Regions from separate parts of the Alteromonas fortis genome, predicted to be linked through region 1. Evidence: predicted binding sites of a transcription regulator. Region 1 holds the regulator's gene; the other holds the start of a gene.
The links. The regulator FNR, encoded in region 1, switches genes on or off when oxygen is low (the NO sensors DNR and NnrR bind a similar motif). The targets are predictions, from matches to a motif close to TTGATCTAGATCAA.
Positions count from the first base shown of each region.

Region 2: clpB (ATP-dependent chaperone ClpB) is a predicted target of FNR. The motif match lies at 5,063-5,076, and genes of this name have one in related genera.

Region 1 is NZ_LR812090.1:2,373,469-2,389,874, forward strand. It holds gene ccoN (cytochrome-c oxidase, cbb3-type subunit I) at 1-597, shown strand, start outside; gene ccoO (cytochrome-c oxidase, cbb3-type subunit II) at 613-1,218, shown strand; gene PCAR9_RS10185 (cbb3-type cytochrome oxidase subunit 3) at 1,220-1,381, shown strand; gene ccoP (cytochrome-c oxidase, cbb3-type subunit III) at 1,398-2,351, shown strand; gene PCAR9_RS10195 (FixH family protein) at 2,582-3,061, shown strand; gene PCAR9_RS10200 (heavy metal translocating P-type ATPase) at 3,061-5,511, shown strand; gene ccoS (cbb3-type cytochrome oxidase assembly protein CcoS) at 5,513-5,743, shown strand; gene PCAR9_RS10210 (sulfite exporter TauE/SafE family protein) at 5,730-6,389, shown strand; gene fnr (fumarate/nitrate reduction transcriptional regulator Fnr) at 6,435-7,175, shown strand; gene uspE (universal stress protein UspE) at 7,468-8,391, shown strand; gene ttcA (tRNA 2-thiocytidine(32) synthetase TtcA) at 8,625-9,578, shown strand; gene PCAR9_RS10230 (patatin-like phospholipase family protein) at 9,579-10,604, shown strand; gene PCAR9_RS10235 (DUF2987 domain-containing protein) at 10,628-11,275, opposite strand; gene PCAR9_RS10240 (glucosaminidase domain-containing protein) at 11,272-12,063, opposite strand; gene PCAR9_RS10245 (YciC family protein) at 12,056-12,787, opposite strand; gene PCAR9_RS10250 (LysE family translocator) at 12,871-13,497, opposite strand; gene cobB (Sir2 family NAD+-dependent deacetylase) at 13,510-14,235, opposite strand; gene PCAR9_RS10260 (sulfurtransferase) at 14,359-15,189, opposite strand; gene tpx (thiol peroxidase) at 15,309-15,806, opposite strand; gene PCAR9_RS10270 (tRNA-uridine aminocarboxypropyltransferase) at 15,881-16,406, opposite strand, start outside.
Region 2 is NZ_LR812090.1:3,027,553-3,043,958, forward strand. It holds gene prsT (XrtA/PEP-CTERM system TPR-repeat protein PrsT) at 1-437, shown strand, start outside; gene dld (D-lactate dehydrogenase) at 456-2,159, opposite strand; gene clpB (ATP-dependent chaperone ClpB) at 2,293-4,869, opposite strand; gene pgeF (peptidoglycan editing factor PgeF) at 5,120-5,875, opposite strand; gene rluD (23S rRNA pseudouridine(1911/1915/1917) synthase RluD) at 5,888-6,871, opposite strand; gene PCAR9_RS13075 (outer membrane protein assembly factor BamD) at 7,057-7,821, shown strand; gene PCAR9_RS13080 (ChrR family anti-sigma-E factor) at 7,949-8,692, opposite strand; gene PCAR9_RS13085 (sigma-70 family RNA polymerase sigma factor) at 8,685-9,296, opposite strand; gene PCAR9_RS13090 (LON peptidase substrate-binding domain-containing protein) at 9,415-9,990, opposite strand; gene PCAR9_RS13095 (nuclear transport factor 2 family protein) at 10,248-10,691, shown strand; gene PCAR9_RS13100 (SDR family NAD(P)-dependent oxidoreductase) at 10,688-11,407, shown strand; gene PCAR9_RS13105 (NAD(P)/FAD-dependent oxidoreductase) at 11,419-12,684, shown strand; gene PCAR9_RS13110 (DUF1365 domain-containing protein) at 12,681-13,424, shown strand; gene PCAR9_RS13115 (SAM-dependent methyltransferase) at 13,427-14,683, shown strand; gene PCAR9_RS13120 (flagellar motor protein MotB) at 14,785-15,714, opposite strand; gene pomA (flagellar motor protein PomA) at 15,714-16,406, opposite strand, start outside.

The DNA.
Region 1 (16,406 bases):
ATCCTATTCGTTCCATCTTGGGGTGGTATGATTAACGGTATTATGACGCTATCTGGCGCGTGGCATAAACTTCGCACCGACCCAGTATTGCGTTTCCTTATTGTTTCGTTGTCTTTCTACGGTATGTCTACCTTCGAAGGCCCAATGATGGCAATTAAGACCGTTAACGCACTATCACACTACACTGACTGGACAATTGGTCACGTACACTCTGGTGCACTAGGTTGGGTTGCAATGGTTTCAATTGGTTCAATTTACCACTTAATTCCTGTGCTATTCGGTCAGCGTGCAATGTACAGCACCAAGCTTGTTAATGTGCACTTCTGGTTCGCAACTATCGGTGTTGTTTTATACATCGTAGCAATGTGGATGTCTGGTGTACTACAAGGTCTAATGTGGCGCGCAGTAAACGCTGACGGTACTTTGACCTACAGCTTTGTTGAGTCATTGGAAGCGTCTAAACCTTTCTATGTGGTTCGTTTCATTGGTGGTTGTTTCGTGGTAGCGGGTATGCTTGTTATGGCATACAACACATGGAAAACCGTTCGTGCACCTAAAGGCAGTATCGCTGCAGACCCAGCGACTCAGCCGGCGTAGTAAAGGAGACGAATAATGAAAAACGCACATGAGTTAATTGAAAAGAACGTCGGTCTGTTAACGGTATTAATCCTTATCGCTATCAGTTTCGGTGCCATGGTTCAAATTACGCCGTTGATGTTTCAACAGCAAACCATGGAACCGGTAACAGGCTTACGTCCATATACCGCGCTTGAGCTTGAAGGCCGTGATATCTACATCCGTGAAGGTTGTGTAGGTTGTCACAGCCAGATGATCCGTCCATTCCGCGCTGAAACAGAGCGTTATGGTCACTACAGCGTTGCTGGCGAATCAGTATGGGAGCACCCTTTCCTATGGGGTTCTAAGCGTACTGGTCCTGACCTAGCACGTGTTGGTGGTCGTTACAGCGACGAATGGCACCGAGTTCACCTGCTTAATCCTCGCAACGTGGTACCAGAGTCGAACATGCCAGGTTTCCCTTGGCTTGCGGAAAACACGCTTAATGGCGAGTTAACAGCTGAAAAAATGGAAGTATTCCGTGGATTTGGCGTTCCGTATACCGACGAAGATATTGCGGGTGCGAAAGCGGCAGTACAGGGTAAAACGGAAATGCAAGCCCTTATTGCTTATCTACAATCTCTTGGCACACATTTGAAATAATATGGACCAGGGAATTGTAGGCAGCATTTTTACTGTCATCGTCTTTGTAAGCTTCATCGGTGTTGTATGGTGGGCGTTTAGCAGCCGCAACAAGAAAAAATTCGATGAAGCTGCGAACCTAGTGTTTGCAGACGAAGAAAAAGAAAAATCAAAAGAAGATTAGCAGGAGTCTCGAACTCATGAGTATGTTTTGGACAATTTGGATTTCAGTGATAACCCTAGGGTTGATCATTGGTTGCTACTTCCTTCTTCGCTGGTGCCTGTCTAACAAGACTGGCGTAGCTGAAGGTGAGTCAATGGGCCACGAATTTGATGGTATTGAGGAGTTGAACAATCAACTTCCTCGCTGGTGGACAATTATGTTCTACATGACCATCGTTTGGGGCTTTTTATACCTAGCGCTTTATCCTGGCCTAGGTGCGTATGAAGGTATTTTAGGTTGGAAGAGCTCTAACCAAAATATTCAATCGCTAGAAGAGTCAGCTCAAGCGCGTATTGACGCTAAAGAGCAAGGCTACCTGGTAGAATATGACCGTGAACTAGACTTTGCAGCTGAAAAGTTCGACCCGATCTTTGAAGCGTATGCACAAGTTCCTGTTGAAGAACTGGCTAAAGACCCAGAAGCAAACAAAGTAGGTCAGCGTTTGTTCCTACAAAATTGCTCTCAGTGTCACGGTTCTGATGCACGTGGTCAAAATGGCGGCTTCCCTAACCTAACAGACAACGACTGGTTGTACGGTGGTTCAGGTGCGAAAATCGTAGAAACTCTTACGCTTGGTCGTAAAGCAGCTATGCCAGCATGGCTAGATGCTATGGGTGAAGACGGTATCGAAGAAGTGGTTAACTACGTACTTAGTTTAAGCGGTCGCGATGTGGACCCACAGCTTGCAGAAGCAGGTAAAGCACGTTTCGCAGCGTGTGCGGCTTGTCACGGTATGGACGGTAAAGGTAATCAAGCACTTGGTGCACCAAACCTTACTGACAATATCTGGCTATACGGCGGCAGCCACAGAGCGGTAACAGAAACGCTTACTTACGGTCGTAACGGTGTAATGCCTTCATTCAAGAAAACCTTGGGTGATGACAAAATTCACGTTGTTGCAGCGTATGTTTACAGCCTTTCAAATGATTAATGATTTAAATCATTAAATATCTTAAAAAGCCTCGTTACTACGGGGCTTTTTTTATGAGAATATACAGCCATATAGACAGTGCCATTACGTACAAATTTAGTGCGCTGTAGGTGAGAATTACCAACACCATATTTATCGTTATTATGCAGTTCGAATACGGCTGTCCACTAGTAATAATAGATATGTTGTTAGCGACCTTGCTAGTGAAGTAAAGACGAGTAAATAATTAAATGAATAGACCCTGGTATAAAGAATTCTGGCCCTGGTTTTTAATTGCCGTACCTATCATTACCCTGATCATGGGCGGCGTGTTGTTAAACCTTGCTATTTCTACTGAAGATAGCCTTGTTGTAGACGATTACTACAAAGAAGGTAAAGCAATTAATGCACGCTTGGACAAAGAGGCAATCGCCCGCCGTTTAAATATTACTACCGATTTAACCATCGAAGACGGTAGCATCGCGCTGCAGTTCCATTCAGGCATTCCTCAAGAAGGTAATGCGGTTAAGCTAAGCTTTTATCACGTCACGCTTGAAGAGCGTGATGTCAGCGTTTTACTAAGTCGCGACGCTAACGGTATTTATCGCGGTTTTATTGAAGAAAACCTAGACGGTAAATGGCGCATATCGCTCACACCTATTGATGATAGCTGGAAAATTCAAAACACGGTCTATCTACCCCATACTGGTATAATGAAGTTCAATCCATAATGACAAAGCACGATTGTTACCATTGTGGGCTGCCTGTAGCAGCCGCAGACGATGGGAAATTCACTACTGTCATATTGGGGCAACATCGGGATATGTGCTGCCCAGGTTGTTTAGCGGTAGCTGAAGCTATTGTTAACAATGGTTTAGAAGACTATTACCAGTTTAGGACCGAACCTGCACAAAAATCTGATGACGGTATTTTAGAAACACTAGATAAACTCAAAGTCTATGACGACCCTTCCCTTCAGGAAGAGTTTGTGTTTGAAGAAGGGCAAGATAAGCAAATTCAGCTGACACTTGAGGGTATTACATGTGCTGCCTGTGGCTGGCTTATTGAAAAGCAATTATCGAAAGTTGAAGGCATTAAGCAAGTAGCTGTAAATGTTCAAGAGCGTCGGGCTTTAGTTACTTGGTCACCGTTTCAAATTAAGCTTAGCCAAATTCTCTCTACGCTGAAACGTATCGGCTATATTGGCTCTCCATTTCACCCTGATGAGCACGAAGCCAGCTATAAACGCGAACAAAAGACCTTTCTTAAGAAGTTAGGGCTAGCAGGTATCATGACCATGCAGGTGATGATGCTAATGACGGGGCTGTATTTTGATTGGTTTGGCGCCATCGAATTAGAAACACGACAGTATTTTTACTGGGTTGCCCTTACACTCACCACCCCGGTTGTACTGTATTCTGGTAGCACCTTCTATGTCGGTGCAGCTAAAGCGCTAAGCGCACGAACAGTTAATATGGATGTACCTGTTACGCTTGCCATATTTGGTACCTATATTGCCGGTATTCGCTCTACCATGCTAGAACAAGGCGAAGTGTATTTCGAATCCATTTGTATGTTCATTTTTCTGCTGTTGCTTAGCCGATTCTTAGAACATCGCAGTCGACACAGAGCGGCGCAGATTTCTGCCAATATGATGCAGTATGTTCCTGTGTCAGCGACTAAATTAATGCCAGATGGCAGCGTTACTGAATGCTTAGCAAAGCAACTAAAAGTGAACGATGTAGTGCTAGTTAAGCCCGGTGAGACAATTCCCATTGATGGGCTGGTAACAGAAGGTAACGCTGCGGTTGATGAGTCTATGCTAACGGGTGAATTTAACCCTGTGCGCAAGACAAACAACAGCGTTGTATATGGTGGTACCGTATGTCAGGACGGCAGCCTTACCATTACTGTTACGCAAACACTTAAAAATGCGCTGGTAAATCAAATTGTGAGGCTTCAAGCAAGTGCGATGGCCAGCAAACCCAAGGCCGCGCAAATAGCCGATAATTTTTCTCGATATTTTGTGACTGCGGTACTGCTGATTTCAGCGTTAACCTACACCTTTTGGGCCTATAACGGCAGTGTTGATGCATTTTGGATCACCATTTCGGTGCTAGTAGCAACCTGCCCTTGCGCCTTAGGGTTAGCCACACCATCAGCGCTCACTTGCGCTATGGCGAAATTAAACAGACAAGGCATTTTGCTAAAGCGAGCCGATGCTCTTGAGCAAATAACTGGCATTGACACTATCGCGCTCGACAAAACCGGTACGCTTACACAAGGTAAGTTCACTATATCAAACGCCTGGTATGCTGACGGCGTAGACAGCGACAGCGCGTTTTCCATTGCACGCGCACTTGAATCTCGCTCTGAGCACCCTATTGCTAAAGCCTTTAGCGGGGATAAAGCCTTTAGCGATAATAAGGCCGTTAGCGGTGATAAAACGTCAAACGGCAACACCATACACAAAGTGTCCAATTTTACAGTCACGCCAGGTGGTGGAATTAGCGGTGAAATTAATGACACACTATTTTGCATGGGCTCAGCAGCATTCAGTGTTCACGAATCACAGCAATCATTTATCGAGGGTTACCCCTCGGCTAATGTGTTTCTTACCGTCAAAGGCCGTATTATGGCGGCTTTTGAAGTTCGTGACTCACTGCGTGACGATACCCAAGAAACCCTCGATATATTGGCAAAAAGTCATACCCTAGCTGTATTAAGCGGCGATACACAGCAAAACGTCGACTCCCTAACGAAACCTTTACCAATTTCCACCGCTAAAGGGGGCCTTACCCCAGAACAGAAATACGAAACGGTTCAAGCTATGCAGCAATCGGGCTCCAAGGTAATGATGATGGGCGATGGTATTAATGACGCGCCAGTGCTTGCTAGTGCCGATGTAGCGATAGCAGTAGGTAATGCGACAGATGTTGCGAAGACTGCTGCCGACGTGATATTGCTAGGCGACCAGCTACTTTCTGTGCCGGAGTTAATTAAAACCTCGCACCAAGTGAAACAAAAAATAAGACAAAATATTGGTTGGTCGTTAGGTTACAATGTGCTGATCTTACCCTTCGCCGTAACAGGCCTGCTTTCACCGTGGATGGCGGTTGTTGGAATGTCATTAAGCAGTATCATAGTAGTGACAAACTCTACGCGACTTCTGGGCAAATAGTATGAGCATAATTTACGTTTTAATACCAATCGCGATCATCATAGTAGCTGTGGCAATTGTGATATTCTTCTGGGCGGTTAAAACCAATCAGTTTGAAGATTTAGACCGTCAGGGTTACAGTATTTTGTTTGATGATGACCTTCCGCCTGAGGAAAAAAAGCTCGCTGAGCAACGCAAGCAATTTCAGGATAGTAAAGTAGATAAAAGCCAAGAGTCGCATGGAGGGGATTAATTATTTCTCAGCCTTTCTTATCGGCTTAGCTGGCGGTGTTCACTGCGTGGGCATGTGCGGGGGTATAGTGGCAGCGCTAAGAATGGTGTCACCAAAAGGTGCTTCAGCATTACCCTATACCCTAGCCTACAATATAGGACGTATAGCAAGCTACACCATCGCTGGCGCGCTAACTGGGGCGCTTGGAAAAATAGCCGCCGACTACGTGCCCCTTGCCAACTATGCCCTATCTTTGCTTAGCGGCCTTATGCTGTTGTTGCTAGCCTGTTATTTAGGTAAATGGTGGACGGGTTTAACGGTATTGGAAAACGCTGGAAAAGGATTGTTTTCTAAACTGCAGCCATTATCTAAGCGTTTTTTACCGTTCAAAACCCCTTTTAGCGCTATCCCTTATGGGTTTATCTGGGGCTGGTTACCTTGTGGATTAGTGTATTCAACACTTACTTGGTCTTTGGCTGCGGGCAATGCAGTACAAGGCGCCGCCGTGATGTTTTTCTTCGGTTTAGGTACTTTGCCAACGCTACTCGCAGCAAGTGCAGGCAGTCAGTATATTGTTAGTAGTTTTCAAAACAGTCACGTTAGACAACTCATCGCAGTAATAATGGCCATATATGCAGCCTATCTTATTCATGGCGCAATCGTTTAAAAATAGGTGTATTATTGTCGTGGGGTCTTTATAAGAGCAAGCATTATGAGCAAAGGAAGCCAATTTTCTATTCACTGTCAAAACTGTAGCTTTAGTCACCTGTGTTTACCCGTTGCACTAAACAAAACAGAAATTGAATCTCTTGACGATATAATCGAGCGCAAAAAGCCGCTTCATAAAGGCGATACGCTCATTCAAACTGGCGATAAATTTCGTTCCCTTTTTGCGGTAAGAACAGGTTCTTTTAAATCATTTGTAACTAATCAAGAAGGTGAAGAGCAAATCACCGGCTTCCACTTCCCGGGTGATATTATTGGTTTTGATGCCCTGCGTGAAAGTAAGCATCAAAGTTACACTTCTGCGCTAGAAACCGCCATGGTGTGTGAACTGCCTTATGACACACTTGATGAAATGTCGGTTCAATTTCCCAAACTACGCCATCAGATCATGAGCTTTATGAGCGCTGAGATAAAACAAGATCACGACATGATCATGCTTTTAAACAAGCGTACTGCTGAAGAGCGTTTGCTGTATTTTATATCACACCTTTCCCAGCGTTTTGAAGAGCGTGGCTTTTCGCACAGAGAGTTTCACCTAACTATGACCCGAAACGAAATCGGCAACTATTTAGGCTTAACGATAGAAACCATTAGCCGTCTATTAAGTCGTTTTCAGAAGGAAAACATTATCAAGGTAGACGGTAAATTGATCTCTATTTTGGATTTTGACCGGTTAAATACCAAGCTAGAGGCGTTAAATGGCCCTAGCGTAGTTTGTAACGGTTAATTTATTCTTCTTTTATCTTAAGCGCGCTACATGCGCGCTTTTTAGTTTTAATCTTTAAAATTTCACTGTATTCCCTTAGTGAGTTACACAATATCCATCCATTGAGCATGAAAGCTCCCGTAAAATTCAGTGTAGCCTTTTTTGTTTATCAACGAATTATTTACGCCTTGATCCAAAACAACTCACGTTTTTTTAAATGTCGTTTATAGTTAATGTAAATGGTTTTTATAAACTGTTTTGAAAAAATATCGATGTCGACAGCCATACAAAGCTTTGTAGTTGAGGAGACGTTATGATTGAGTGTAAACGAATTCTTGCCGTGGTGGACGCGGAACGCGACAACCAGCCTGCCCTAAGCCGTGCCTATGAACTTGCATCAAAAACCGGCGCCACGGTTACCGCTATGATGGTGGTATATGATTTGTCTTACGATATGACAACCATGCTTAGCCCCGACGAACGTGAATCAATGCGCGATGCCGTTACAAAAGAACACGCCAAATGGCTATCTGCCCAGCTAAAAGAACAAGGCTTTTCAGAGACCGATATTGTGGTTGAGTGGAACAACCGTGCTTATGAGTCGATTATTTATTACGCCCTTAATAACCAAATCGACTTAGTAGTAAAAGCTACTAAAAAACATGACGACCTTGCCTCAGTGATCTTTACACCTACGGACTGGCACTTAATGCGCAAATGCCCTCGCCCTGTTCTACTCGTGAAAGAACATGATTGGCCAGAAGGCGGTGAAATCATTGCTGCAGTGAACGTAGGGAGCGAAGATGATGAACACGCTGCACTAAACGACAAGCTTACATTAATCGCGAATGACTATGCGTCTTTGCTGAAAGGTAACGTTAATTTAGTCAACAGCTACCCTTCAACACCACTCAACATTGCCATCGAAGTGCCGGAGTTTGACCCAGACACGTATCACGATGCGGTAAAAAACCATCATATGAAGGAAATGCGTAGTCACGCACTCAAATACGGTATACCAGATAATAAATGTGTGGTGAAAGAAGGCTTACCTGAAAAAGTTATCCCACAAGTAGCAAAAACACTCGATGCAGAGTTAGTTGTAATAGGCACAGTGGGACGGGTGGGTATTTCAGCAGCGCTTATTGGCAATACTGCCGAACACGTTATCGATGAACTGAATTGTGACGTATTAGCAATTAAGCCTGATGGATTTGAATCACCGATAACCGTGTAGTTAACGACTTAATTGCGCTTGCATATCAAGACACTTGGTGGCGATAAATGGCGAGTCGGCGATGGGCGTTTTTCATAAAAAACTGCGCATTTAGCGGTTAAAATCTGGGGCTTAGCCACATACGCTTTAATCAGTACTTAACGTTTCTGGATAAATTTAACCACACAGCCATAGTCTCGAAAAGGCGCTTTAATGTATAATGGCGCCTTTATCACAAACCAAGCTAGTTAATTATGAGTTTAGGCACAAGCAGTGCTGACGCGCCGACGTTAAACGCCGCGCAAAGTAAGCAAAAGTACAACTTCAACAAACTTCAAAAACGACTTCGTCGCAACGTGGGTAAGGCCATTGGCGATTTCGGTATGATTGAAAACAACGACAAGGTCATGGTGTGTTTATCTGGCGGTAAAGACAGCTATACCATGCTTGATATTCTATTGTTTTTAAGGAAGATTGCGCCTATTCATTTTGATATTATTGCGGTAAATCTTGACCAAAAGCAACCTGGTTTTCCCGAACATATCTTACCCGAGTACTTAGACAGCATTGGCGTTGACTACAAGATTGTAGAAGAAGACACCTACTCTATTGTTAAAGACAAAATTCCTGAAGGGAAAACGACCTGTTCGCTTTGTTCTCGTTTGCGTCGTGGTATTTTGTACCGTACAGCGAAAGAGTTAGGCGCGACTAAAATTGCATTAGGTCACCATCGTGACGACATGCTAGAAACTTTCTTCTTAAATATGTTTCATGGTGGTAAGCTAAAATCTATGCCACCAAAACTGGTTAGTGATAACGGCGAACATATTGTTATTCGTCCACTAGCTTACTGTAGCGAAAAGGACATTTTGAAATATTCACAAGCCGCTGAGTTCCCAATAATTCCGTGTAACCTTTGTGGTTCACAGGAAAATCTACAGCGTCAGAATATCAAAGCAATGCTTCAAGACTGGAACCGCCGTTTCCCAGGTCGTATTGAATCAATGTTCCGCGCGCTTCAAAACGTGGCCCCTTCACACCTTGTAGACAGTAACCTTTATGACTTTAAGTCTATTGCCACCCAAGACGGCCCCGTTGCAGATGGTGATATCGGATTTGATGAACCTTCTTTTACTACAGAAAATAGTGCAGATCTTAACGATGAAGATAACGCTATCGAGGTAGTAAATATTATGGAACCAAAGTAAATGAAAATTGGACTTGCGTTAGGTGCCGGTGCCGCAAGGGGCTGGACTCACATTGGTATAATTGAAGCGTTGGAAAAGCTTGGCGTTAAAATTGACGTTGTAGCTGGTTGCTCGATCGGTGCTTATGTTGGCGCTGCCTACGCAAGTGGCAAGTTAGAAGGTTTAAAAGAATGGGCCTGTTCGCTTAGCGACTGGCAGGTGCTCGCGCTTATGGGTGTAGGGCTCAGGCGAGGCGGCATTGCTAGCGGACAAAAAGTTTTTGACAAGCTTGCTAGCGAGTTTTGTGTTTCCTCGTATGAAGAAATGCTTAAGCCCTTTGCAACAGTGGCGACTGACCTATATACAGGACGTGAAGTGGTATTTAATTCAGGTCCTATTGGCGACACCATTCAAGCATCTTGCGCTATTCCGGCACTTTTTACGCCCGTGGCACATGGTGATCGCTGGTTAGTAGATGGCGCAGTTGTTAACCCTGTACCGGTTAACCTGTGTCGACAGTTAGGCGCAGACTTTGTAATTGCAGTTAATCTTAACGCCGATTTTCGCCCGCTTCGATTAGAAAAGTTAAGGCAAGATCACGAAGAAAACCAACGTAAAACCGAAGACTTTTTTACTAAAAGCCAAAACGTATTGCGTCAATGGTTTTCGCCAGACAGTAAAGATGACAAAGCATCAGAGGAAAATGAAGAGCAGCTTCAGGTTAATGCTTCTGATGATGTGAAGACTGAAGAAAGTATCGCGACCGATGTTATTGAAAAAGTCGAAGAAGAATTTACCGAAGTTCCTGCAAAGGTGAATAAGCGAAACCCACCAGGAATTATGAGCGTAATGAGTAGCTCACTTGAGATACTTCAAGCCCGCGTTACCCGTTCACGTTTAGCCGGCGATCCGCCAGATATACTTATCGAACCTCAGCTTACTGATGTGGGTATTATGGAGTTTCATAGGGCGGAAGAACTGTGCGCAAAGGGCGAAGAAACCATCGCGCGGGTTGCTGAGCAAATTAGGTATCAGTTGCTAACCTGATACCTAATTGTCCAAAAGGTAGATTAACTAGACGCCATAGCTGTTACACGCAGCGGCGCTTGAGGCAGCGTTAAGCCTTTCGCCTCATTTATCCACTCTTGCTCTAAATGCAAAACACCATTGTTAATTTGTACACCCTGCGGCGTGACGAAATCTAAATTTTTATCTTCGAACTGAATCATTAAGCCCTTCACCGACGGCATCATAAAAGACAAAAAGCTCCCCATTTCATTGAAAAAGGCTTCATACTGTTCATACAAGAAACTGAGTTCTTCTTTTTTGTAATACTGTTTAAGGTATTCTGGCTTGGTTTCAAGCTGCACCGACATATCACAAACGTTCGCACGTTCGTTTAAATCAATACGTACCAGTGCATTAGCCAATTTCAGTGCTTTTTCAGTGGGTACGGTAAAACGTCCTTCATCTGTAACTTCTAATGGCATTGTTTTTTTATCGGTAACGATAGATGCACCGTTAACCTCGCATAAACGCCCTTCACCTACTCGGACAAAACCAAACGCAAACTGAAGCGCTTGGGTATCTTCGTTATCTAGCTTTTTAACATGGCTGTAGAAACGGCTGTACTCTACATCTATCGTTTCAGCCGTTACGGATGTACTAGCAAAACCGACAAACAGAGATGAAGCAAGAAATAATGCAGCGCGTATCATTCGGATAAAAACTCCTCGTTAAATAGGATCATTGTTTGAAGCTCTTCAACATAAGCGGCTCCTCGCTCGGAATAATTCATTAGCCCTTCAGCCAATGCAACACCAGTAATGGGTAATTGATTAGCTCTCAGTCGGCTGCGTATCTCTCGTAAATCAGCATAGGCATCGTGTCTGTTGAGGTTACGCATATAGGTGTACGTAGCGCGAGACAGGCTATCAAACTTAGCCACTTCGTGTGAGGCGCCGGCATTTCGGCGATTTGGGACGAAACCGCACCCTTTTGAAAAACACCACAAACCGAAAAAGTTGTAGCCCTTTCTTGCAAACCGGCTTGTTCCCCATGCAGATTCATTCGCAGCCTGAACAAGTACCAGCTCTTCAGGTAAAACATCAATTTTCTGCAGTAAGGCCAATAGTTTGGTTTTTAAGGGCTGTGTAGACTTTACCCGATACTCTTCTTCAAGCCATTCAAGCCTAGCCATGTCATCTTCTGAAAGCGATTCGTTGACTAACGCCTTCCTATACAAGGTTTGTACATAATGTCTTAAGGTAAGTAAGTAGGCATTTTGCTTCTCTACCTCGGGCCGTAGATAATTAAAAAAAGCCTCTTTTTTTTCTTTTACGTCACTATAAACTGAGAAGTCAGGCACCGGTTTTTTCGCTTCTACCGTTTGCGGTATGTCTAAAATATCTGGCTCGTCCTTAGTAAAAATAATGGCGTTAATGACAATGACCGCCAAAACGCCTAGCGTTATAAGGACAATTTTAAAGGTTTCTCGTTTATGCATCGAAGCTCGACTCATTCACATCATTTACAGATGCTTCCGTGCTCACTCCTTGCTCGCCAATCAGTTCCTGATAGAGCAATCCCATCATACTAAAATAAAAAGGTAACACCCAAATAAGGGAAACCCCGAACGTCAGTGGTACCGAAACAAACAGTAAGAAGAGCACACCGAAGATACTGGCAATTTGAGCCCAGTACGCGTTGAATACTCTGCATGAAAGAATAATTGCGCTTATTGGGGTTAGTTTTCTGTCGGCCACTAACATAAGAGAAAAAGACGACGCTAGATAAAAATACACGCCTGGTAAGATAACCAACATCATGCCTAACTGCACAAGAATACTGCTAACTAACTGGGTTAACGCAACCAGAAATATAAGGGGGAAAAACTGAAATACCGTAAAAACCGATGTTTTTACGCCTCGCGCTATAAAAACGCCCATCATGTATAAGCCCGTAAGTAACGGCGCCACAATGCAGATTGCCACAATCTGGATAATAGACTGGTGCTCGAATACATAGCTACCGTCGTCATTGATGGTAATGTACTGTTGGGCAATTACCCCAAGCATCACAAAGGTCAAGAATAAAACAAGGCTACCTTGAAACAATGATGAAAAATTAGCTTTTGTTAAACCGGCAGCGCGGCGCAAAAGACCTTTAGTATCGAATTGATACTGTTTAGACAACGTATTGTTCAGGCGGTCTGGGTTTACGTCTTTCACACAACTCTCTTATATTTTTAGAAAAATCGGCGCGATTATACCAATTCACAAAAATAAATGCCTGCTTGTGTAATAAACAAAAGTTAACCCAACACCAACTTAGCTGCTAACCCGACTAAAAGCACGCCCATAGCCCTATCCAACCAATAGCCTTTTTTGCCAATAAGTTCGGCGACTTTACTGGTACTTAAAAGGAAGGAAAGAAAACAAAACCATAACCCCGTGGCAAATGCTAAGTAGATACCGTAACCAAGCTTTACGCTAAATGGCGTATCAATACTGATGATGGCAGTAAAAAGTGAAAGGAAAAACAACGTCGCTTTAGGATTAAGTCCGTTTGTCAGAAAACCCATCCAAACGGCACGTTTCGCCGAGATTTGTGATGTCTTCTTTTCTGCATCTATATCCTGCTTCTGCTTTACGGGGCCGCTTCTAAGCGCTCCGAAAGCAAGATAAAGTAAATAAGCAGCAGCAGCGTAGCTAAAAGTGGTAAAAAGCCAAGGCGTAGTAGCAATTACCACGCTTAGCCCTACTAGCGAATAAGCAACATGCAATAAGATTGCTAGTCCAATACCGACACTAGTGTACATGGCTATACGTCTACCATAGGCAACGCTGTTTCGAACAACCACCGCAAAGTCAGGTCCCGGGCTAGCAACAGCCACAAGATGTACCAGTGCAATGGTAAGAAATTCGTTCATATACTGCATGTTTTGCGCCTCCTACAGCGCATATTTTGAAATTATTTCATCAACCCATTGCGGAACTATACGCGAGGCAGGACCGGTGAGTGATTCGTCAAACAAGGCATTGGATACACCTGGTTCTAAATTCGCTTCTATTGTGTGTGCCCCATTTTCTTTAGCAATCTGAACAAAGCCAGCAGCGGGATACACATTACCCGATGTACCAATAGCTATAAATACATCGGCCTGTGAGAGCGCATCGTATATTTCTTCCATATACATAGGCATTTCGCCAAACCATACGATATCCGGTCGCAGGGTGACTCTGTTACAGCAGGGGCACTTAGTGGTGTGATCAAAGCTTTCACACCAATCAAAAGATTGCTGGCTAATAGCACAGCGGGCCGACAGTAGTTTACCATGCATATGATAAACCGACTCACTTCCCCCACGCTCATGTAAGTCATCTACATTTTGCGTCACCAACGTTAGCTTATGACCGAAGGCTTTCTCGAGTTTAGCAAGCGCCATGTGTGCTGCGTTGGGCAAAACATCATCTTGTTGAAGCTGTGCTCGCCGCGCGTTATAGAAGCGATAAACCAAGCTGGGGTTTTGTTCGAACGCTTCGGGTGTAGCGACTTCTTCAACGCTGTGATTTTCCCAAAGGCCGTCATTATCGCGAAACGTTTTTAACCCAGATTCAGCGGAGATGCCCGCACCGGTGAGAATAACAATATTGGGTAAGGATTGATTAGCTGACATCAGGTTATTTTTACTCTGTTCCAATAAAGCGAGTGATTCAGTTTATTTTGTAATTCGCGATAATATCGTGCTTAGGCATACATCGCACATAAATGATTTCAGCACTTCACGGCTTCTATGCTTTTACACGCCTTTAACTACAGGGTACTGAGTCTTAGCGCCCCATTCAGACCACGAACCATCATATACCGAAACTTGCGTAGCGCCGCACATAAGAGCTGCAACACCAATGATACAAGCGGTAACGCCTGAACCACACGTGCATATAATAGGTTTACGTAAATCGACTTTTGCTTGTGCAAAAACAGCATTAAGTTCATCTACAGGTAAGAAATGGCCGTCTTTTACTAATGTATCGAAAGGAACATTGAACGCGCCTGGCATGTGTCCTGAGCGCACTCCCTCTCGAGGCTCCGAAATTTCACCTTTAAAGCGCGGGGCACTTCTCGCATCAAGCAATTGCGCTTCGGTGTTTATAGCTTGAAGCACTGCGCTAGAGTTTGCAAACCACCCAGGTCGAGGTGTTGCTTGGTAGGTAAGTTTCCCATACTGCTGTTGTTCTGAAACGGGAAGCCCAGCCCCCTCCCATGCAGGTTGGCCACCATTTAATATATATACATCTTTATGCCCAAGTGCTTTAAGCATCCACCACACTCTAGGCGCAGAATAAATACCTCGGGTATCGTATACCGCTATGGGCGTATTCGCTGTTATGCCCTGATTACCAAGATAAATAGCAAGGTCTTCAGCTGATGGCATACTGTGTGGTAAACCTGTAGTGTGATCGCTTCCTTCGCTATCGAGATCAAAATCCACTGACGCAGGCAATACCATTGCCGTTCGTGTATCTGGTGTTTTTGAAACGGGATCATCCATCAACGCTCTTACAAGCGTAACTGGCTTTTGTTGCATTGCATTGGCTAGCTCGCCTATTGATAGCAATACTGTTGCCATTACATCCTCCTGGAAAGCGCCCATATAAGTGGGCGCCCTGTGATACCGAGTTAAAAACTAGACGGTATGTGTTGATTCACATTAAACATTTAGTTTTTGTTTACGACTAAGCGACCTTCTTAGCTTAATGCAGCAATAGCAGACTCGTAATTTGGTTCTTCAGTAGTTTCTGCTACTTGCTCTGTATAAACCACTTTACCTTCACTATCGATAACGACAACCGAGCGCGACAGTAAATCTGTTAACGGTGCTGATTCGAATGTTACACCGTAATCATCGCCAAAGGTTGAGCGGAAGGTAGAGCCTGTAAGAACGTTTTCGATGCCTTCTGCGCCACAGAAACGGCCCGCAGCAAACGGCAGGTCTGCTGACACACAGATAACGGTTGTATTATCTAATTTTGCAGCTTCTTCGTTAAATTTACGCACTGACATCGCGCAAGTGCCTGTGTCGATTGAAGGGAAGATATTCAAAACTACGTTTTTCCCTGCAAGTTCTGACAGCGTTACTTCGCCCAAATCTGCCTTTACTAGAGTAAAGTCTGGCGCAGCTGTACCTACTTCTGGTAACTGCCCCTTAGTTGTAACTGTGTTGCCTTGAAAAGTAACTGATGCCATTCGCTTTCTCCGTTTTTCTTTAATATAAAATAGTGGATGTAAAACAATACTTTCGCAAATAAAAGTGACACTTTTTAGATGTTGTCTTTAACCTGCGACTCTGCAAACGCGAGTTTATGCTGTAAATGGGGCTTACCTTTTAAGTATTCCCGCCTGAACACACTAAAATAATGCGCTAGCGTTTGAGCCCCTTGCTTTTGTTCAGCAAGTGCTAAAACGCTAATACCTACCTCTGCCGTGCAATGTTGGAAATCATGGGTAGACTCTCTAAGCAAATAGTCTGAAGCCACTTCCATGCTAACGCCCAATACAGGAAAATTATGTAAGTATGGGCTTTTTACAAACATCTTCTTTGCTTCACGCCAGGTTCCATCCAAGAAAATAAATAGTAACGTTTTCCCTGTATTCAATGGTGGAGCGTCAATACAGCGTTCAGCTGCAGCATATTCGTGTGGAAATACCACAATGGGAAAGTATTTGTCGTCGCTTAGCAGTTTGAGTAACGCTTCATCAGGTTCAGTTCGTTTCCATAAAAACGCGTGGTTGTCTTTAACCACATCCGCTATCAAACGACCCGTATTGGTAGGTTTATAGTATTCG
Region 2 (16,406 bases), 650 kb from region 1:
TGCTGGCTCAGTACCTTTTCTTTATACAAGAGTTCGAGGAGTCAACAGCACTCTATAAAGAACTTATTGAAGAGCCCAACCTACTTAATCCAGCAGAAGCCTTTAATCGCTTAGCTATCATGCATATTGAAAAATCGCTAATTACCGCGAAAAACTATGCGCGACAAGCTTATGAGCTACAGCCTAACTCTTCTAAAATACTAGACACATTTGGACACATTAAAGCGCTACAGGGAGATTATGAGGGTAGTCTTAAAATGCTTAGAGACGCTTTCGCAAGAGACGCTAATGACCCCAACATTCGCTATCATTTGGGGTACACGCTAGCAAAATTGAATAGAACTGAGGAAGCGAAGAAAGAGCTAGAGTATGCAGTAAATGTAGAGCGACCTTTCTTCAGGCGTCCGCAGGCTAGAGCATTATTAGAGAGCCTTTAAGGCTCTCTTCACATATAGCTATAAACAGCACGAACAATTGCGTTTGTGCTTCTCCATCTTACCAATGCCTGGATTAAAGGTATTGGTAGGGTCTAGCTCTCTGTAAAACTGCTGTAAAGTACTCTCTGCTTTATACAGATGCCCAACATTATGCTCGGCAGGATATTTAGCACCACGGCTATCTAATAGTGCCAACATGTCTGCTTTGACTTTGTGAGCGTCGCTTCCCTTCTTTAGTATGTAATCTTGATGAAAAACATGACAGAAGAAATGTCCGTAATAAAGCGGCTTTTCAACATGTTTGGCTATGTGCTCAGGCAATTCTTCTACCCAAAACTTGTCATTGCGTCGCAGGGCAATATCTAACGCCAAAATATCCCCTACTTGTTTGTGATGCATCATTTGATAACGCACCGCGGCACCTGCCGCTGCGAAGCGAAGTAAAAAGGCTTTAGACGCCTCCTCTTCATTACAGGTAATGTAGTCACCATCTAGCTTCTCTTCAGCAAACAGTTTGGCTAAAAGAGTCTTTGCCTCTTCAATACCACCATCGCTCATCTTAAGAATAAGGTGGTGTTCGTACTTGTCGCGGTAGGCTCTCAAACTTGTAGGAATTTGGTCAGGGAAAAACTTACTCACAAACTGCATAATGTTGTCGCTTAGGTAACGAGGCATAAAAGGTAGTTTGTTAAGCACAGCATCCACCCGCCCTTTAAGTGCAAACATTTTAGGTAGTGAATCTGTACCCAAACGTTCAATACTCAATATCGTGTCTTTGCCATACACATCTGCAATATCAAACATTTCTCTATGCAGGTATTCACCTACTTCAGGAATATTTTCAAACGTCGACAAAATGTCTCTGCGTATACGGGTAAGTACACCAGCATCGTTTGTACCGATATAAAACGTTTGTTCTTTTTTTGGTACTTCGAATGTATCTAAGCGAACGGCAAAAACGGCAATTTTACCCGCGCAACCGCTGGCTTCATATAGTCTTGATGGGTCAGCATTGAAGCGACTAGGCGAACTAGCATTTACATCTCGAACGAGCTCTTCATAGTCACTAGCTGACGCTTTTTCACTCGTTTCTGGGAGTGATTTTGGAAAGTTGCCTGATGCGAGATTACCGATAATTTCTTCAGGTGATTCACCCAAGTCTATCCCTAAGTGATTCACCAGCTTTAAGTCACCGTTAGCATCTAATTGAGCGAATAGCGACAACTCCGTATAAGCGGGGCCTCGTTTAACCAATGCGCCACCAGAATTATTAGCTACACCACCAACGATAGACGCCCCCAAACAGGACGATCCAATAACCGAATGTGGCGAGCGGTCAAGGGGCTTTAACATTTTTTCAAGCTTAAACAAGGTTGCCCCAGGAAAACTCAATACCTGCCTACCATCATTTATTAGAACGATATCATCCATTGCTAGGGTGTTAATAACTACCACAGGTCTATCGTAATCGTCTCCGCTTGGTGTAGAACCTTCCGTTAACCCGGTTTTGGCTGCCTGCATAATGATGATGCAGTTATATTCAACGCAAACCTTAAGCACTTCCCAATATTGCATTAGCGTGTTTGGAAACAGCACGGCCAATGCCTCACCTTCGCCCGAGCGCCACCCTTTTCTGTAATGCTCAGTCTCACGTTTTCCAACGGCAAGGTTGCTTTCCCCTAGTACGCGTTTAAATGCGTTAATAATTGGGGCTGTTTCCATGTATGACTCCTAACACTCATGCTGAAATTGCTCTAGCAAGTAAACTAAAGGAAAAGACAGTGCCAAGGCAATAATAAAGCAATAAAAAAGGCACTGTCTCCAGTGCCTTTGAATTAAAGATTTGGCTTGATGATTAACTGCTTACTACAAATAGACCACTTTCGTCAGCATCAATACGAATGGTTGATTCCGGTATTAATTCACCCGCTAGCAGTTGCTGTGCGAGTGGATTTTCCACCTGCACTTGTATCGCTCGCTTAAGTGGCCGTGCACCAAACACAGGGTCGAAACCTGCGTCTGCTAATTTATCCATTGCCGCAGCAGAAAGAGTAAGTTTGTAACCTTTTTCCGCTAGTCGTGCTCTTAAGGAAGCAAGCTGAATTTTAGCAATAGACTTAATTTGCTCTTTACCTAACGGATGGAATACCACTATATCATCGACGCGGTTAATAAATTCAGGTCTAAAATGCTGCCCTACAACGTTCATTACCGACGCTTTCATATCGTCATACTGACTTTCGTTGTGTTTATCTTGAATGATGTCTGAGCCTAAATTAGACGTCATGATCACCACGGTATTTTTAAAGTCTACCGTGCGACCTTGGCCATCAGTTAAACGGCCGTCATCCAACACTTGAAGCAGAATGTTAAATACGTCTGGATGTGCCTTTTCAACCTCATCCAATAAAATAACCGAGTATGGTTTGCGACGTACCGCTTCGGTTAGGTAGCCACCTTCCTCATAGCCAACATAGCCAGGAGGCGCCCCGACTAAGCGTGCGACCGAGTGTTTTTCCATAAACTCAGACATATCGATACGCACCATAGCGTCTTCAGTGTCGAACATGAAGCCGGCCAAAGCTTTACACAACTCCGTCTTGCCCACGCCAGTTGGCCCTAAAAATAAGAAAGAGCCGATAGGCCGGTTCGGATCGGCAAGCCCCGCACGTGAGCGGCGAATAGCATTTGATACTGCTTCAACAGCTTCTTCTTGCCCAACTACCCGTTTATGAAGTACGTCTTCCATGCGTAACAGCTTCTCTCGCTCGCCCTCAAGCATTCGCGCTACAGGTATACCTGTCCATCGAGAGAGTACATCAGCAATTTCAATGTCTGTTACTTTGTTTTTAAGTAACGTGGTCTCTCGGGTCTCATTTTCAGCCGCTTGCTCTAACTTTGCTTCAAGCTCAGGGATACGGCCGTACTGAAGTTCCGACATACGATTCAAATCAGATGCTCGACGGGCAATTTCTAAATCTAGCTTTGCTTGTTCAAGCTCCCCTTTGATGGTTTGGGTGCCCTGCATGGCATCTTTTTCATCCACCCACACTTTTTCAAGCTCTGCATACTTGGTTTCTGCCTGCTCGCGCTCAAGTTCAATCATTTCAAGGCGCTTATGGCTCGCATCATCTGTCTCTTTAGCAAGCGCTTGCTCTTCCAACTTAAGCTGGATGATACGTCGCTCTAATCGATCCATGTCCTCAGGTTTAGAGTCTATTTGCAATCGAATGCTAGAAGCTGCCTCATCAATAAGATCAATGGCTTTATCCGGCAATTGACGGTCACTGATATAACGATGTGACAAACTTGCCGCTGCGACAATAGCGGGGTCGGTAATATCTACTGAGTGATGGAGCTCATAACGCTCTTTTAAGCCTCGAAGAATAGCAATGGTGTCTTCCACGCTTGGCTCTTCAACCAATACTTTTTGGAAACGGCGCTCAAGCGCTGCGTCTTTTTCAATGTATTGGCGATATTCGTCTAAAGTGGTTGCCCCCACGCAGTGCAGTTCACCACGGGCTAACGCGGGTTTAAGCATATTCCCAGCATCCATGGCACCATCGCCTTTTCCGGCACCTACCATGGTGTGCAGTTCGTCAACAAATAGAATGACGCGGCCTTCTTCTTTAGCCAATTCGTTTAGTACTGCCTTCAAACGTTCTTCAAACTCACCGCGGTATTTAGCACCCGCCACTAATGCGCCCATGTCGAGGGCAAGAACGCGCTTGTTCTTCAAACCTTCAGGCACTTCGCCGTTAATGATGCGCTGTGCTAAACCTTCCACAATAGCCGTTTTACCCACCCCAGGCTCACCAATAAGCACGGGGTTGTTTTTGGTTCTGCGCTGAAGCACCTGAACCGTTCGACGAATTTCGTCATCTCGCCCAATCACCGGGTCGAGCTTGCCCTGTTCTGCTCGCTCAGTAAGGTCTGTGGTATACTTTTCAAGCGCTTGACGTACGTCTTCTGCGTTGGGATCGGTAACCTTTTGTCCACCCCGCATGTCATCTATCGCGCTTTCAATAGCGTCTTTATTGATATTAAGGCTTTTAAGAATTTCACCCAACCGCCCTTTATCCTGAAGAGCCGCTAAAACGAAGATTTCAGAAGTGATATATTCGTCTTTTCGTTGCTGAGCAATCTTGTCGCAAAGGTTAAGTAGAATGCCACTGTCTTTACTTAATTGGACATCGCCACCAATGCCTTCGATTCGAGGTAGGCGTTCAATTGCTTGGCTCAATGCGGAGCGTAGCGCATTGACATTGATGTTTGCTTGATCAAGCAACGGGCGTACTGAACCACCTTGCTGGTTGAGCATGGCAGTCATTAAATGGACAGGTTCAATATATTGATGATCTCGCCCCAATGCGAGTGATTGAGCATCGGATATCGCGAGCTGAAATTTACTGGTAAATCTATCTAGTCTCATAATCTCAACCTAATAAGTGAACAACTATACCTGCGGTAACACGCCGCGGTTACGAACATTTTAACTCTCGCAGAGTAGGTAATGATCTATGCGCAATGGTATTCTTTATGTTCTAGTTATGTAGGCTGCTCAATTGCGATTCAAGTACGAGATTGAAAAGTTAGCCAAAAAGATAACAAATACTGTAGGAATTTTGATGTAGCGCAAATAAATGATGGGATTAAGAACTACTGCCCTTGGGGCCGGGTATCTAAAGCATACCTATTACGCTAACCATTCGCCCAGTTGTGCGTTTGTTTTGGTGAGTAGCTCTTCGATGCGAATAGAAGCGTCGCTCGTCAGTGTAAGTACACAGGTTACTTTGCGTAATATCTTCAACGCCAGTTTGCTGCAATTGCATCTGTGCTACTAGAGGTAAATCTAATAAGTACTTCCCTTTATTAGTACCATTGGCAATAGCGCCATCTATGTGGCTAAATTTACTTGCCAACTGTGCATCTACTTCATAGCAAGCGCCGCTAATTGCAGGTCCTATCCACGCTATGAGCTTATTAGCATTACAGCTAAAGTGTCCAACGGCATTGGCGATAATGTTTGTTTCAAGACCTTTCCAGCCGGCATGCACTGCAGCTACTTGTTCACCACTTTCATCACACAACAAGATGGGCACACAGTCTGCGGTCATCACCGCACAAAAGTGTGACTTGGAAGAAGAGTACGCTGCATCCGCAGTGGTATCCACGCTTGGCAGAGACACTACGCGATTACCGTGTACTTGCTCTAGCCACGTTATCTTTTCGCTGTGTGGGATCAGGCTTCTATTGGCTTTAACTAATAAAAGGTCATCCCCCACGTGTGCACCAACATTTAGACCTGCAAAATCCCCCATACTACCGCCCCCCAATCTTGTCGTTGTATATGCGACAATGTTAGAGGGGCATGACCATGCCGGACTGATTAAATCCAACGATGACGTAATAGGTGAATTTGCAGCTGAAAATGTCATAGTGTCATCTGCTTAAAGCATATCTTGCGGGTTGTCTGCAGAGTCTTTCTTCACCGCCTTAAGCAAGTCTTGCATATCTTGAGGCAGAGGTGCCTTCCAGGTCATCCACTCTTCGGTCTCAGGATGGAATAGCGATAGCTGAGCGGCATGTAACGCTTGTCGCTGGAATCCGCGAAGTGCAGCAATAAATTCCTCAGACGCACCTTTAGGTAAACGCGGACGCCCGCCGTACACCTGATCGCCTAACAGCGGATGCTTTATATGCGCCATATGTACGCGGATTTGGTGCGTACGACCGGTTTCAAGCTTCAAACGCAAGTGAGTATAAGCGCGGAACTTTTCAATAACGCGATAATGCGTTACTGCTGGTTTACCCATTTCGCGAACTGCCATGTGCGTGCGCTTTGTGGCATGCCTGCCGATAGGTTCATCTACAATACCACCCGCAACCATAGTACCTAAAGCGATGGCTTCATATTCACGGCTCATCTCACGGCGCTGTAGCTGATCCACAAGGTGCGTTTGCGCAGGTATTGTTTTTGCTACTACCATCAGACCCGTAGTGTCTTTGTCAAGACGGTGGACAATGCCTGCTCGGGGAACTTTGTCAATTTCAGGATAGTGATTTAGCAATGCATTAAGCACTGTACCGCTTGGATTTCCCGCACCTGGATGCACGACCAAATCAGCAGGTTTATTTATAACTAAAATATGCTCATCTTCGTAAACAATATCTAGCGCAATGTCTTGCGCAACACTTGTTACCTGCACGTCCATTTCGGCTTGTACAGTAATGAGTTCATCCATTTGCATTTTGTGTCGTGGAACGGTGATTACTTCACCATTTACCGAAACATTCCCGTCTTGAATCCAAGTTTTTAACTTAGAACGAGAATATTCAGGGAACAAATCAGCCAAAACCTGATCTAAGCGTAAACCAAAATGCGCAGCTTCCGTTGAAGCTTCTAATTGTATTGTGTTCGGCGACTGTGTCATAACACCATTGATTACGTCTAAAAAAGGGTATTATAACAAGTATTCACGCTGTACACTGCCTTGTTTACGTTTTTGTATGGTTTTTCTCGTCGTTAGTACGTTAGAATGCAATTAAAGTGTTGTTGTTTAACACATGAGCTTAGACAGCGAAGTATTAAACTGTTTAGCAGGAAAATAGAATTATTATGAAATCATTTCGTCTACTGGCTCCCGTTTTATTGGGCGCTATGGTATCTGTCGCAGGATGTAGTTTTTCAGATAAAGAAGAGAAAGCCGTTTTAGCTAACATGGGTGCACAGCAACTGTATGACAGAGCAAAGCAAAGCATGGAAGTCGGTAACTTTAGCGCTGCTGCTCAAACGTTAAGTGCGCTAGATTCCCGTTACCCGTTTGGACCACTGTCTCACCAAGTACAGCTAGATCTTATTTACAGCTACTACAAGTCGGGTAAGAATGAAGAAACACTTGCCACTATCGACAGATTTATCCGTCTTAACCCTAATCATTCGGATGTTGACTACGCATATTACATGCGTGGTTTAACTAACATGGAATCAGACAGTAACCTATTCCAAGAGTTAATGAACATCGATCGTACTGATAGAGACCCATCAAAATCTCGCGCAGCGTTTGAAGACTTTCGTCGTTTGATTCAGCAGTATCCTGATAGCAAGTATGCGGCTGATGCGAAGCAGCGTATGGTTCATATTAAAGACCGCTTGGCACGTTATGAAATTGCAATTGCACGTTTCTACATGAGAAGGGAGGCGTATGTTGCTGCTGCCAACCGTGGTCGCTATGTTATTGAGCACTTCCCGAACACTACGCAGGTCCAACAAGCCCTGGAAATTATGGTTTCAAGCTATGAACAGCTTGGTCTAACTGAGCTTCGTGATAACGCCATGAAGACACTTAGACTTAACTATCCGGATAGCGAGTTTATTAGCTAGTCTAAGCAAGTTCGAAGCGCGAACGACTATTGAACATTAATATTTAAAACGAAAAAACGCACTTAAGTGCGTTTTTTGTTATTTAGCGATTGTAAGCAAAGAAGCAGACAAGCAATTGTTTTAAACCTTAGCGGAAGAAGAGATGGCTAAATGGATTTAATAGTCTCGCTAAACCGGAAGTAAAGTGTAGTGGCTGATCTACAATACTAAATACTAAGCAACCGTCTTTTCCTTCAGCCTTGGGCGTATGGGTCTTTTCACCATCCATGAAAATAAAGTCGCCGGTATCATAGCGGCTAAGTCCATCGCTAAATTCACCATCAATAACTAGCGTGTATTCGGTTCCTCGATGAGTATGCTCTGGCACACTACCGCCACCGCCCATAAATATAAAATTGGCTACACCCTGATTACCTAAATCAACTGGGGCCTGCCATAGCTTACCGACTAAACTAGACCAGTTCCCGGTCTTGTCGATATACCGGTGAAGGGTTCTAGGCAAAGTAAACGTCCTGCCATCCAATTCAATAGTATTTAATTTTTCTGATTTAGATGGTGCAAGAGGCTTTTTAAAAGATTCTCGATATTCAGAAACACCAGCAGTTTCAACACTGCCGTCAGCGATTTGTGGGAGTTGTGTAATTTGTGAAAACATATCGCCAAACTGAAGGGAAGCATCAGAAGCCGCGAAAGCATTTTCGCTTACAGATGACACCATTTGTGCCGCTAAGCTTTCTGTCTCAATCTCAACAAATCGTTGGCATTTCGGACACATATCACAATGTGCTGAAACCATTAAAGATATAGCAGGTGACAGCGTGCCCTCAACGAAATCTCTAAGTTGTTGGGCACTGGGATGAAACCTAATCATTATCGTTTAACATGACCTTTAATCGTTGAAGCGCCAAACGCGTGCGTGACTTTACCGTCCCTAACGGAATGGAAAGTTCATCGGCAACTTCCTGTTGAGACTTGCCATCAATGTAGATAGCTTCAACTACCGCTTTTTGTTTTACCGGCAGTGATTCAAACAAGTGACCAATTTGCTCTAAAGTAACTTGCTCGTCAAGTGGCGCCTCATTAGCATCTGCAGTTTGCTCACAAAGCACTGGCCACAGGTCATCAGAGCATACGTCTTCTTTTCGGTTCTGCAACTTACGCAACATATCAAAGCGTATGTTACGCGCAATTGTGAATATCCATGTCGATGGAGACCCTTTCTCAGCGTTGAAAAGGTGCGCTTTTTGCCAAACATTTGACATAGTATCTTGCACAAGCTCCATAGCTAACGCTTCATTACCCATTTGTTTTAAAGCATATGAACGTAAGCGAGGTGCGAAGTAATTAAATACTCTAGCAAAGGAGCGTTTGCATCTGGCGTCAGCAACCGCCACTAGGTAATCAGACATTTCAGTAGCACATTCTTTAGGTTTGATTGTGCTGTTGCTTTGTTCCAAAGGAATTCCAACTAACATAAGATTCGTCCGCTTTTCCGTTTTGGTTGTATCATTCTACGACGTTCTGACTTAAAACGTTTGCGAAAAACGCAAATGTTGGATTACGAATTTGTAATGTCAACTTCAACTCTCAAAACTAGGCAATCAGTGCAGAAAGATAATTTACCAAACTAGTACATTCTCTTTGTGCTAAAAAATGCTGTTTTTGCGAGCCATCCACTGGCAGTAACTCCAACCATCTATTTAATACCCAGTTGGGACAATCAAATTTTGGTGAGTCGTATAACGACGCCAGTTCTTCGTAATTTCCAAATATTTCTTTAAGCCGCTCGTCCATAGGCGCTATTTGTTGAGGGGCCAAATCGCATTTCCAAGGCGCTAACACCTTACAACTTCCAGTGCGAAGACCGTCTTTTTCGACTTCAATGCTACTTACCTCAACTAAGTGAGAACCAGCAACCTTTATGCCAAGCAACCCATCGTCGAGCATATCAAAGTCAACAACCTGTGCGTATGTCCCTATTTTATGGATATGTTCATTTGAATCTTTGTCACCGTTTGCATTTAGCATACACATCACAAAGCCTTTATTTTCGGCACATGCCTGCTTAACCATACGCACATACCTAGGCTCAAAAATACGCAACGCCATTCTGCCTTCAGGCAAAAGATGCGCAGATAAAGGAAATAAGGGAAAACGTTCTACACTCATACTCAACACTTCCGAAAACACGAAAATACTTACGCGACCGAGTACAAATAGGATCGAATGGGAAAATTTTTCACAGATAAACTGAAAAACATGATCTTAAGTTCAGCAATTAATGTAATTTAGATTTTGTATAAAAATACTAACAGATTTGATATCAGAGACTTGCAATCGATAATCAAAAAATGGTCGAGAGATTAAAAGAAAGTCACAACTTATCTGTCAACCGGTACCTAATATTTTAACGTGAAGGATGCTATATGGATGTCATCGCGCGCTTTTGTAAAATTTACACAGATATATGTCAGATATCTCCAGATGACTTGGAAGACATCTATGCCAGCGATATTACATTTATCGATCCCATCACTGTGCATAACGGAATAGACGAAGTTAAAAGCTACTTTTCTAACCTTCTTACCCAGGCCGAAACGTGCAAGTTCGATATAGCGAACATTTTCCAGTGCTCTGTACAAAATAACCAAAGTCAATCCGAGGTGACTCACGTCATAAACTGGACAATGACCCTCGTCCTCAAAAACAAGACTAAAAAGATAACGCTAGACGGTACAACGCAACTTGGCGTTGCCGATGACATCATCATTTACCACAAAGATTATTACGACTTGGGCAAAATGGTTTACGAGCACGTACCTATCTTAGGTTTTATAATCAAAAAGATAAAAGGGAAGCTGGCAAAATGAAGAGTATCTTAATTACTGGCGCAACATCTGGAATAGGTAAGGCATTAGCAATCAAGTGTGCAGATAATGGGTATAATGTCATTGCCTGTGGACGAAACCAAGATGCCCTCGATGAGCTTAGCAAACATAGTAATATTAGCGCTTGTCAGTTTGATGTGTCAGATGTGGAAGATACAAAGCGAGCATTAGCAAATGTTAAGTTCGATATTGCTGTACTTAATGCTGGTACTTGTGAGTATGTCGACCTTGAAGATTTCGAACCAGACATGTTCCGCCGCGTTTTCGAGCCTAATTTTTTCGGAGTAGTCCACTGTGTTGATGCGCTTCTCCCGAGATTAAAAGATGGCGACAAGCTAGTGATAGTCGACAGTATGGCCCGTCTATTACCTTTCACACGCACGCAAGCTTATGGTTCTAGTAAAGCTGCCCTTCATTATTTTACGAAGTCTTTAGAAGTCGATCTTCACCATAGAGGTGTGAAAGTACAGGCAGTATCGCCCGGTTTCGTTGAAACACCTTTAACCGACAAGAACGACTTTGAAATGCCGATGAAAATTAGCGCTGAAGAAGCCGCTGAGGCCATGCTAAAAGGAATAGAAAGTAACAAGCAAACCGTTTTCTTTCCTCGCTTCTTTGGGTTTATTCTGCGATTTATGCACATATTGCCGACGCCAATTCAAAAGCGCTTATCCGTGGCCATGCGAAAAAAACAATAAGAGAAGTAAGAATGAATAATAAGATTGCCATAATAGGCACAGGTATTTCAGGGTTGACCTGCGCACACCTTTTAAATAGACAGCATGACATCACCGTTTACGAAGCGAATGACTACATTGGCGGTCACACGGCAACAAAGAAAATCGATGATAACGGCCAGACACATCATATTGATACGGGTTTTATCGTCTTTAATGACTGGACTTACCCGAACTTCATAAAGCTTATTACTCAGCTAAACGTTGACTACCAACCAACAGAGATGAGCTTCTCTGTTATGAGTAAAAAAGCAAACCTAGAATACAACGGTAATAACTTAAACAGCTTATTTGCACAGCGACGTAACATTCTTCGACCTAAGTTTTGGCGCATTGTTAGAGACATACTGACGTTCAATAAAGCGTGTAAAGCCATGGTGGCTGATAAGCGCGACACGTCTTCGTTAACGCTGGAAGATATTATTAAAGAATTAGGGCTAAGCGACGATTTCGCGCGCTACTATATACTACCTATGTGCGCAGCAATTTGGTCTAGTAGCCTCGAACAGACGAGGAAGTTTCCGTTAACCTTCTTCCTGCAGTTTTTTAATAACCATGGCCTGCTCAATATTACTGACCGACCACAGTGGTACACAATTAAAGGTGGCTCAAGCCAATATATCCCCCCACTGATTGCGCCTTTTGAGTCTAAAATTAAATTATCCACGGCGGTAATTTCTGTGGTCAAAAGCGATGATAAGTGGGAAGTTACCGATTCATCTGGTGCAGTTGCGACCTTCGATCATGTCGTGTTTGCGTGTCACAGTGACCAAGCGCTAAAAATGATTCATTCTCCTACTTCACTGCACAAAGATATTCTAGGCAATATTCCCTATGCGGAAAATGATGTAGTAATGCACAAAGACACTGACCAATTACCTAAAAGGAAGTTGGCGTGGGCTAGTTGGAATTACAGCTTAAAAGAAGACGCAAGCGAGGAAGCCCGCCCCGCTTCTGTCACCTACAATATGAACATTCTCCAGCGATTAGAAGCAGAGAATACTTATTGTGTAACGCTGAATAATACGCCTGAAATCGACGAAAAGAGTATTTTGCGAAGCTACCAATACGCGCACCCGCAGTATAGTGCCAACATGGTTGAAGCGCAGTCACGAAGAAATGAGATTTGCGGAGTAGATAACTTACATTTCTGTGGTGCCTACTGGTACAACGGTTTCCATGAAGACGGCGTTACCAGTGCACTAGACGTTTGTGCTCGTTTTGGTGAAGCCCTGTGATAGAAAGCGCGATATATAAGGGCAAGGTATACCATCAACGTTTCAAGCCTACCCAACACAAGTTTGACTACGACATTTATCTGTTTTGGTTAAAACTTGAAAGCGACGAACTTAACGAGCTATCGGATACGCTGAAGTATTTTAGCGCGCATTCCAAAGCACGAGTTCGATTCAAGCGAGAAGACTATTTAGGCGACGCTTCTATTCCTTTGAAACAAGCCGTGTTGCAAAGAATGACCGAATTAAATGATGGTAAGGCGCTAAGCGGCGACGTTTTCATGCTTGGCCAATTACGCATGTGGGGGCTTTATTTTAGCCCGGTGAATTTTTATTACCTTCGCAACGCAGAGGGTAAATACACCCATATGCTTGCCGAGGTTAGCAATACTCCTTGGAATGAGCGCCATCACTATCTTGTAAACCTAGACAGCCAAGCCGATACGCCTAAGGCTTTTCACGTGTCGCCTTTTAACCCTATGGATATGACCTATAAATGGTCGATTTCCCAGCCTTCGTCTAGACTTTCTTTAGCGATGGATTGCGTAAGAGAAGACAAAGAATTTAGCGCTGGGATTAATTTGACCAAATTTACTTTAGATAATGCGAATCTATCTGCTGCACTTAAACGTATACCCAGTATGACAATAAAAACCGTGGCCGGAATCTATTGGCACGCGCTTAAGCTATTGCTAAAACGAACGCCACTATATACACACCCAGAAAAGAGTCAGGAACAATAACAATGTCTTTCGGTGAATCTGTACTACTGACCACCTCAGAGGTCTCTTTTGTAGATAAAACTTGTAGAACACTATTTTTGAAGTGTTTAAATCAGCTTCCATTTGGTCGCTTAACTATCCAAGAAAACGGCGATGTCGTTGCGCGTTTCGGCACAGACGAAAGCGACCTGCGCGCTACGGTAAATATCAAAGATGTGCAAGCCTATCGACAGTTGTTACTTGGCGGCAGTGTGGGGGCTGGCGAGGCGTACATGGATGGTTTGTGGGACAGTGACGATGTAACAGCCGTAGTAAGGATTTTCGCACGGAACTTACCCACCCTAGATGAGTGGGAAAATAAGTTCAAGTGGCTGACCATGCCCATCAATAAAATTCAACATTTTGCGCGTCGAAACACAAAAGACCAAGCTAAAAAGAACATTGAAGCGCATTATGACTTGGGCAATAAGCTTTACACCCGCTTTCTTGATCCAACAATGATGTATTCATCAGCAATATACCCAGATACAAATGCAACGCTAAACGACGCGCAGAATTACAAATTAAAAGCCATTTGTGACAAATTACAACTTTCTGAAGCAGACCACCTTTTAGAAATAGGCACTGGCTGGGGCGGCCTAGCTGTTTTTGCGGCAAAACATTACGGCTGCAACGTAACAACAACCACCATTTCAGAAGAACAGCACGCTTGGGCAAAGGACTGGATTGCACGAGAAGGTCTAGAAAGTAAAATTACGTTACTTAAAAAAGATTATCGTCTACTCGACGGTAAATACGACAAGCTGGTTTCCATTGAAATGATTGAAGCGGTTGGCAAACAGTATTTAGGTAACTTTTTCGAAAAATGTGCTTCTCTTTTGAAAGACGACGGCCTTATGTTGCTTCAGTCGATAACCATTGACGATAGACGTTATGATAGCTACTCAAACAGCGTAGACTTCATACAGAAATACATTTTCCCGGGTGGTTTTTTACCATCGCAATACCAGCTAAATGCCCATCTTAAAAAATACACGAACATGATGATCCGTGATTTACACGATATTGGTGTGGACTATGCAAAAACCCTTAACCACTGGTATGAAGCATTTATCGCGGCGAAAGATGAATTACTAAATGATGGTTACGACGAACGCTTTATGCGTATGTGGACCTACTACCTGAAATACTGCGAAGGTGGCTTTCTAGAAAGAACTATAAGTACTGTACAGCTTGTTATATCTAAACCTCAATACAGAGAGGAATTGGCTAGAGTTTGATTCTCGTTGTTGTGTGAATATCCAGTAAGCAATTTGAAACCAAAAAAGCGGTGCCATATGGCACCGTTTTTTGTGGATATTGCATTTCAAAGGAGTAACGCTTAATCGTCTACCACTGATATAGGTTTGGATATCATTGGTTTACCTTGGTTAATATTAATCTCCACTCGGCGATTCTTAGCTCTATCACTTGCAGTCGTGGCATTTTCGACAATAGGATTAGTATCTGCTTTGCCTACAACAGACATACGGCTTTCATCAAACCCAGGTGCTGTACGCATGGCTTCGGCCACCGCGACGGCGCGTTGTGACGACAAATCCCAGTTCGAGCGATAAAGCTCATTGGCAATATGCTGTCCGTCACTATGGCCAGAAATCTCAATTTCACCAGGCACATCCGCTAACAATGAACCAATTTTTCTTAATACGGGCTGAAATTGTGGCTGCAAGAAAGCAGACCCGGCTGAGAAGGAGCCATTCTCGCGAATACGAATGGTAAGCTGTTGCCCCAGCGACTCCATCTCTACCGAGCCATCTAAAATTTGCTTTTCCAATTGTTGGGCCACCTTTTTCATCAACTCAGCCATTTGAGATTGATCAGTGCTTTGCTCAGCAGATGAAGATGACTCAGTAGCCGTTTGTTGAGACTGACCGCCGCGTTGTTCGCCACGCTGCTTTTGCCTTCCGCCGGCCGAATCCTCGTTTCCTGCCTGAAACTCTAGCATCTGCTGTGTCATTTCGTTGGTTTGCTGTTGTATAGATTCAATTGGAGTAGGATCAGGCTTACCAGGTCGAAACTCCATAGCTATTACACTGGTTCCCTTTGGAATATCTTTTACTTCGATTTTGTTTTGTACACCGAAAGCGAACTTCATCGAACCCGCAATCTGCTTAAATTTAAGTACATCCATCTCTGAAAATGAAAGCAGAAGTACAAAGAAGCACATTAGCAGTGACATCAAGTCTGCGAAGGTTCCCATCCAAGCTGGAAGCCCCTCGGGGGGGCATTTTGGGCATTCTTCTTCTGCCATTACTCTTCCTCTGCGCTTCCGCGTTTACTCGCCGCCAGGTAGTTTTTCAATACGCCTTCAATAACTCGCGGGTTTTGACCGTCAGCTATACCGACAATACCATCTAGAACAAGGCTCTGATTTAGCTTTTCTTCCCCCGCTCGCACAGACAGCTTGAATGCTATTGGCAAACAGATAACGTTGGCGAAAAAGGCACCATAAAGCGTTGTGAGTAGTGCTACCGCCATTGCGGGGCCGATAGCTTTCGGGTCATCCATGTTCGATAGCATGGCAACCAAACCAATCAAGGTGCCGATCATACCCATGGCGGGTGCAATATCGCCCATACCTTTAAAAAACGAGGCGCCGAAATCATGTCGCTCTGACGTCATAGAAATATCTTTAGCGAGCGTCTCTCTAACCACCTCAATATCGTGGCCATCAACCAGCATATCTACGCCCTTTTGCATAAATTCGTTCGAGATTTCCGCTTCCTCTAAAGCCAAAAAGCCACCTTTTCGCGCCGCATCCGCCATCTCTACGATTTTCTCAATAAGCTCTTCTGGCGATTCAATCTTAAACATGAATGCTTTACCAGCAATCTTACCCGCACCGAAGAATTGACCTAAAGTAAATTGTGACAAGACAACAAACAAAGTCCCACCAAACACGATCAATATCGATTGGACGTCGATGAACATGCCTAAGCTGCC